2 regions of the Gluconobacter sp. DsW_056 genome follow, and region 2 is predicted to be linked to the other one. Evidence: predicted binding sites of a transcription regulator. Region 2 holds the regulator's gene; the other holds the start of a gene.
The links. The regulator HrcA, encoded in region 2, represses chaperone genes, less so after heat shock. The targets are predictions, from matches to a motif close to GTTNGCACTCNCNNNNNGNGAGTGCNAAC.
Positions count from the first base shown of each region.

Region 1: groES (co-chaperone GroES) is a predicted target of HrcA. The motif match lies at 2,059-2,087, and genes of this name have one in related genera.

Region 1 covers NZ_JOPF01000009.1:51,817-55,784, forward strand. Annotated here, with positions in the region: gene groL (chaperonin GroEL) at 2-1,642, opposite strand; gene groES (co-chaperone GroES) at 1,693-1,983, opposite strand; gene HK22_RS07425 (DUF4169 family protein) at 2,113-2,319, opposite strand; gene HK22_RS07430 (dienelactone hydrolase family protein) at 2,362-3,072, shown strand; gene HK22_RS07435 (hypothetical protein) at 3,179-3,442, shown strand; gene HK22_RS07440 (S-methyl-5'-thioadenosine phosphorylase) at 3,495-3,968, opposite strand, start outside.
Region 2 covers NZ_JOPF01000006.1:30,592-34,559, forward strand. Annotated here, with positions in the region: gene HK22_RS05305 (penicillin-binding protein 1A) at 1-628, opposite strand, end outside; gene hrcA (heat-inducible transcriptional repressor HrcA) at 736-1,806, opposite strand; gene rph (ribonuclease PH) at 1,890-2,612, shown strand; gene rdgB (RdgB/HAM1 family non-canonical purine NTP pyrophosphatase) at 2,612-3,208, shown strand; gene HK22_RS05325 (cation:proton antiporter) at 3,381-3,968, shown strand, end outside.

The sequences.
Region 1 (3,968 bases), on a different contig from region 2:
ATCAGAAGTCCATGTCACCCATGCCGCCCATGCCACCCGGAGCGCCGGCCGGAGCCTTCTTCTCAGGGCGTTCAGCAACCATGGCTTCCGTCGTGATCAGCAGACCACCAACCGAAGCGGCATCCTGCAGGGCCGTACGCACAACCTTCGTCGGGTCGATGATGCCGGCTGCAACCAGGTCCTTGTACTCACCCTTCTGGGCATCGAAACCGAACACATAGCTGTCGTTCTCGAGCACCTTGCCAGCGATGACAGCGCCGTCTTCACCGGCGTTGAAAGCGATCTGGCGCAGCGGAGACTGCAGAGCCTTGCGAACGATCTCGCCACCGACGCGCTGGTCATCGTTGTCGAAGGTCAGACCCTTCAGAGCGGACGATGCGCGGGCCAGAGCCGTGCCACCACCCGGAACGATGCCTTCTTCAACGGCAGCACGGGTTGCGTGCAGGGCATCGTCAACGCGATCCTTGCGCTCCTTCACCTCGACCTCGGTGCTGCCACCGACGCGGATGACAGCAACGCCACCAGCCAGCTTTGCCAGACGCTCCTGGAGCTTTTCGCGATCGTAGTCAGACGTCGTTTCCTCGACCTGCGCACGGATCTGGTTGCAACGGCCCTTGATGTCGTCGCTGTTGCCAGCACCCTCGACGATCGTGGTGTTTTCCTTCTCGATGTGGATCTTCTTGGCGCGACCCAGCATTTCGAGCGTGACGGATTCCAGCTTGATTCCGATGTCTTCGGAAATTACCTGGCCGCCCGTCAGGATGGCAATGTCTTCCAGCATGGCCTTGCGACGGTCACCGAAGCCCGGAGCCTTGACGGCAGCGATCTTCAGGCCACCACGCAGCTTGTTCACGACCAGCGTGGCAAGGGCTTCACCATCGACGTCTTCGGCGATGATCACCAGCGGACGGCCGGACTGCACAACGCTTTCGAGAAGCGGAAGCATCGGCTGAAGCGAGGACAGCTTCTTTTCGTGGATGAGGATGTACGGGCTGTCGAGATCAGCCGTCATCTTCTCCGGGTTCGTCACGAAGTACGGGGAGATGTAGCCACGATCGAACTGCATACCCTCGACAACGTCGAGTTCGGTGTGCAGGCCCTTGGCCTCTTCCACCGTGATGACGCCTTCAGAACCAACCTTCTGCATGGCAGAAGCGATCATCTCGCCGATTTCGGTCTCGCCGTTGGCGGAAATCGTTCCGACCTGGGCGATCTCTTCCGGAGATGTGATCTTCTTGGTGTTGTTCTTGAGCTCTTCAACAACAACGCCGACAGCCTTGTCGATGCCGCGCTTCAGATCCATCGGGTTCATGCCAGCGGCAACAGCCTTGGCGCCCTCACGGATGATGGCCTGGGCCAGCACGGTTGCGGTCGTGGTGCCGTCGCCTGCGATGTCGTTCGTCTTGGACGCGACTTCACGGACCATCTGGGCGCCCATGTTCTCGAACTTGTCAGCCAGTTCGATTTCCTTGGCAACCGACACACCGTCCTTGGTGATGCGCGGTGCGCCAAAGCTCTTGTCGAGAACAACGTTACGACCCTTCGGGCCCAGCGTTACCTTGACGGCATTTGCGAGGATATCAACGCCACGCAGCATACGCTCGCGGGCATCAGCGCCGAACTTTACGTCCTTGGCAGCCATAATTCTTACTCCTGAATGAGGTTTTTACGAGAGGAAACGGGGACGGCTGTTCAGCCGATCACACCCATGATGTCGCTCTCTTTCATGATCAGCAGCTCTTCGCCGTCGATCTTGACCTCGGTGCCGGACCACTTGCCGAACAGCACCTTGTCACCAGCCTTGACGTCCAGAGCCACGATCTGGCCCTGCTCGTTGCGGGCACCCGGGCCGACAGAAACGACTTCGCCTTCGGTCGGCTTGTCCTTGGCGGTGTCAGGAATGATGATGCCGCCGGCGGTCTTCTCTTCGCCCGTCAGGCGACGGACCACCACGCGGTCATGAAGGGGACGAAACTTCGTCATGGATCGCTCCATTTTAGGCCATACCCTTGTACAAAGCAGCATGGCCGGGTTGCTGCACTCAATGACTGCAGTGCATTTGGCACTCTCACATGGAGAGTGCCAATGACATAAGCGCCCAACCCGTTTCCGTCAAGGTTTCTCGCTGTGGTTCCCCGACAGGCCAGAAGAAATTTTTCGCCCGTCGAGCAGGTTTTTCAACCGTTGTTTTTCCATGTTTTCCGTCATTTTCTGTCCCTTGGTCCGCCCATGCAGACGGCGGTTCGCATCCGCGGCCTTTGCATCCTCGGCACCCTTGCGGCGTTTGCGTTCCCGGCGGAGATTGATGACGTCGCTCATGGCTCATGGCCTTTCGGGCATGACAGGACTGGATATACAGACATGAAACACAGCCCAACGGACAAGAAAACCCCCGTGACAGGCCAGATGGTCAAGCTGACGGCTACGGACGGCCACAGCTTCGGTGCCTGGGAATCCGGCTCGGCGGAGTCGCCCCTCGCCCTTATTGTCTTACAGGAGATTTTCGGCCTCACCGACCATATCCGCAATGTCTGCAACGACTTCGCGGCCGAGGGTTTCCACGTCATCGCTCCAGCGGTTTTCGACCGGGCAAAATCCAACGTCGTTCTGCCTTACTCACAGGCCGGCGTGACGGAAGGTCTTGAACTCCGCAGCCAGATCCCGTCCGAAAAGACGCTCGCCGACATCGCCGCCTGCGCGAAAGCCCTGCACGACGCAGGGCACGAAAAAGTCGGCATCATCGGCTTCTGCTGGGGTGGCCTGCTCGCCTGGCTGACGGCGACCCAGACCCATGACGTGGACGCTGCTGTAAGCTGGTATGGGGGCAGCATCGGCAACCATGTCGAAACCGCACCGTATTGTCCGGTCGAACTGCATTTCGGCGGCGAAGATTCCTCCATCCCGCATACCGAAATCCAGAAGATCCGCGATGCCCGTCCCGAGATCGAGGAATATGTCTACGACGACGCTGGTCACGGTTTCGGCTGCCCCGAGCGCCCGAGCTTCAACCGCGACGCCCGTGATCTCGCCTGGTCCCGCAGCGTCGAATTTCTGAAAACACATCTCTCATGAATCGCACCCCCGACACGATGACACAGACTGTCGCAAAACCGTGGAAGGGGCCTATAATGACGACAGGCCCGGCGAATACCGCACCGGATCAGACAGGAGTTTCAAGATGAGCATCAACCCGCTCAAAGACGCCCCCAAGCACGATGCCGCGATTCGTCACGAAGCGCGCCTTCTGTGGGAAGCCGATGGCAAACCGGACTGCGGCCCCGAAGGCTATCTCGAAAAAGCCGCCGACCTGATAGCCATCAAAGGCGTGCCGCAGGGCACCCCAGTCAAGGATCTGCCGCCGGTGGAACTGGACGGCGTTGAAATCGACGATGCCCGTGCAGGCATCGACCTGAACGCAGACCCGAACCATAATTTCGACTGATCCATGACATCCGCCGCGCCCGCTTCACGCAGGCGCGGCGTTCAGCAGAGCCTCAGCCCTGCTTCAGAACACGCCCGGCCACGGCATCGAGCTTGGCCACAAGCTTCGGATCGCGTGCAGCCGGAGCCGTAATGATCGCATGATCCAGCGCCCGCTCGGCCGTCAGATCCACAGCGCGCTTCTTGCCCAGCACCGGAATGACCGCCTTCACAAGACGGCGCGCATTTTCGGCATTCCCCGTCATGACCTTCACGACAGCCTCAACCGTCACGCTGTCATGTTCGGTGTGCCAGCAGTCGAAATCCGTGACCATTGCAACGGTCGCGTAGTTCATCTCCGCTTCGCGTGCGAGCTTGGCTTCCGGCATGTTCGTCATGCCCACAACCGAACAGCCCCAGGACCGGTACAGCTCGCTCTCGGCACGCGTGGAGAACTGTGGCCCCTCCATCACCAGATACGTCCCGCCCCGTGTGAACGGAATACCAAGCGTAGCTGCTTCATCTTGCACCACATCCAGCACGCGTGC
Region 2 (3,968 bases):
AGGCACCGTTCCCGAGATAGATGCCGTTCAGGTAGATTTCGAGAATTTTGTCCTTGGACAGCACCTGCTCCATTTTCATGGCGAGCAGGGCTTCCTTGATCTTGCGATCGAGGCTCACGACGTTGCTGTTGAGCAGCATGACCTTCGCCACCTGCTGGGTGATGGTCGAAGCACCCAGCGGACGGCGGCCATGACGCGCAAAAATGTCCGTCAGGCCCGCACGGCCGATCGCCATGAAATCCACACCGCCATGGGTGTAGAAATTATGGTCTTCCGTAGCGATGAAGGCATTCTTCACGCGCTCGGGGATGGCGTTGATCGGCACGAAGATCCGGCGTTCGTTCGCCAGCTCGGCCATCAGACGGTCATCGGCAGCATAGATGCGGCTGACGGTGGGCGGCTGATAGGCGCGCAGGCTGTCCACGCTGGGCAGATCCGCCACCAGCTTGGCATAGGTCGTCCAGCCCAGAACGCCCGCCCCGGCCACGCCTACAAGCCCCACACCGGCGATGATCGCCAGGGACTGCCGGTAGCGGCGGAAACGGGGAGGGCGTGGTGGCGTGGCGCCCGGACCTTGAGGGTTACCAGAACCCTGGTGGCTACGGGAGCGGAAAGAGCGTCGCGTCATGCCCCCTGCATAGCATTATTCCGCCCCTTTCGTCGCCCCGTCTAAAAAGGTCATTTCATGAAAGAGGCGTAACCCCTGGACCATTATTCCGAAACGTTCAGAAGCCCTCAGCCAAGCAGGCGACCCACCATCCGCGCGGTGTAGTCCACAACAGGCACGATCCGCCCGTAATTCAGACGGGTCGGGCCGATCACGCCAATCGCCCCCACGATTTTCTGGGCTTCGTTGCGGGCAGGCGCCACGATCATAGACACGCCCGACATCCCGAACATCCCGCTTTCACGCCCGATATAGATCCGCACCCCTTCGGACGCATCCGCCAGTTGCAGCAGTTGAAGCATGGTCTCCTGTGTCTCCAGATGGTCGAACAGCATGCGGATCGTCGTCAGGCGCTCGATTTCCGTGATGTCGGCCAGCAGCTTCCCCTGCCCTTTCACGAACAGCGTCCCTCCATCGGCGTCCCACGTCGCAAGACCGCTTTCGATCACACTGGCCGTCAGGGCATCGAGTTCATGGCGGCTGGCATCCATTTCGCTCCGGACCCGCTCGCGCAGCGTGCCGAGCGTCAGGTCACCAAGACGGGCGTTCAGGTAGTTTCCGGCCTCGACAAGAGCGGAAGGCGGCACGCCGGGCGGGGTCTCGATGATGCGGTTCTCCACCTGCCCGTCCGAACCCACCAGAATGACCAGAACCCGCCCCGGACCAAGTGCTACGAACTCGATATGCTTGAGCGCGGCATCCGATTTCGGCGCGAGCACCAGTCCGGCAGCGGAAGACAGGCCCGACAGAAGGGACGACGCTTCAGACAGGATATCCTGATAGGACCGCCCGTGAATATCGAGCCGGCTGTCGATGCTGGCGCGGTCTTCTTCCGTCAGGGTGCCGAACTGGAGCAGGCCATCCACAAACAGGCGCACGCCCTTTTCGGTCGGCAGACGCCCGGCTGAAACATGCGGGCTGAACAGCAGCCCGGCCCGCGCCAGATCCGCCATGACATTGCGGATCGTGGCCGAAGACAGCGCCGGTTGCAGGCGCTGGGCCAGCGTCTGGCTGCCGATGGGCTCACCCGTTTCGACATATTCCTCAACGATTTCACGCAAAATCGCGGCTTCACGATCTCCCAGACCGTGCGGCATCGGGATGGAAGGGCGGAACAGGGGAGGCTGTGGTCGCATCATGGTAAACCCACTGTCGGGGCTGGATGGGTCTGCGTCAAACGCGCTAGAGGCGGGACATATTCTTCCACGGGATCTTTTTTGACATGACTGACACCGCACGCAAGCGTCCATCCGGGCGGGCGCCGGACGAAAACCGCATTGTTTCAATCGAAACAGGCTTTGCCCGCCATGCCGAAGGCTCCGCACTCATCCGTGTGGGCGGCACGGAAGTCCTGTGCACGGCCACGGTCGAGGAGCGTGTTCCGGCGTTCCTGCGCAACAGGGGGCAGGGCTGGATCACGGCCGAATACGGAATGCTCCCCCGGGCGACGCATAATCGCGGCCAGCGCGAGGCGGCCAAAGGCAAGCAGTCCGGCCGCACGCAGGAAATCCAGCGGCTGATCGCACGCTCGCTCCGGGCCTGTGTGGATCTGAAAAAGCTGGGAGAGCGGACCATCACGCTCGACTGCGACGTCCTGAACGCGGATGGCGGCACGCGCTGCGCCTCCATCACGGGCGCCTGGGTGGCGCTGGCGATCGCGCTGAAGACAATCAAGCGCTCACAGGCTCTCACGGCTCAGGTCGCGGCAGTCTCGTGCGGGCTGACAGAGGCCGGAGCCGTGCTGGATCTGGACTATATTGAAGACAGCAGCGCGCAGGCCGATACGAATTTCGTTCTGACGGCGGATGGTGGCATCATCGAAATTCAGGGGACCGCCGAGGACAAGCCGTTTCAGGAGAGCGAATTTTTCGAACTCCTCAGACTGGCGAAGCTCGGCACGGCCCGACTGTTCGACGCCCAGAATCACGTACTGGAGACTGCATGATGCGGACATTGTCCCGCGGTTCGAAAATCGTTCTGGCCAGCCATAATGCCGGCAAGCTGCGCGAATTTTCCACCCTGCTGGCCGAGAGCGGGATCACCGTCATCTCGGCAGCCGAACTGAACCTCCCGGAACCCGAAGAGACGGAAGAGACCTTCACAGGCAACGCCGCCATCAAGGCCCTAGCCGCGGCCAGGGCCTCCGGACTGCCCGCGCTGGCCGATGATTCCGGCTTCTGCGTCGCGGCGCTGGACAACCGTCCGGGCGTCTATTCCGCGCGCTGGGGCGGCCCGACCAAAGACATGCAGATCGCAATGGACCGCGTACATAGGGAGATGGGCGACAGTGCCGATCACCGGGCCTTTTTCGTCGCGGCCCTGTGTCTGGCCTGGCCGGATGGCGAAACGCGGACCGTGCAGGGTGAATGTCACGGTACGGTCGTCTGGCCTCCACGGGGCGCCCATGGACACGGTTATGATCCGATGTTCGTACCGGAAGGCGGAAATCGGACCTTTGCGGAAATGACGGAGGCCGAGAAAAATGCCCTCAGTCATCGCGGCCGGGCGCTGGAGCAATTCCTGAAGAATTTCATCGCCTGATGACTGGAAAAACCCGGTCTTTTCAAAAGAAAATTCCGGGTTTTCATTCTCCTCAAAGAGAGTTATTTGAAAAAAGAAACATAGAATTATTCATTACATGGAAATAAAAAATTACCCCAATTTTTTTGATCCATGTTACCCTGAACGGACCTGAAACAAAAAAGGGATCGTCATGGGGAATGTGACAGCACTGTTGGCGGATGCATTTATATTTGTCCTCGTTCCGTGGGGACTGTGGCAGCTGCTCAGACGCTCCATTCCGATTGCCATCCTGCCCATTCTGGTCGGCATTCTTCTGGCGGTCCTGCATTTTCCAGCGTCAAAAGTCGGTATTCCCTCGCTTTACGGCGATTATATCGGCTGGCTGGCCGTTCTGGTTCTGGCGTTCACTGCCGGGCTGGAAATGTGGCAGAACCCCACTCATTCTCCCGAAGCCGAAAACCTCCCCTCCCCGACGCTGGGTCGCCTGCTGGGCGGAGCACTCGTGGCGCTGGGCGTTCCGTTCGTCATCGGCACCATTCTGGTCAAGCTGTTCTTCCTGCCTTTGCATGGCTGGCAGGCCCCGCACGGGGATGGCTGGATCGGCGCCATGTCGATCGGGCTGTGCATTTCCGTCAGTGCGCTGCCGGTTCTGATCGGCATCGTGCGCGAACTGGAGCCTGTGTACCGCCCCGTCGGACAGCTTGCCCTCAAACTCGCGGTCGTGGACGATGCGGCCCTCTGGATCGGGCTGGCCATCCTCCAGTTCGCGGCACGCGGA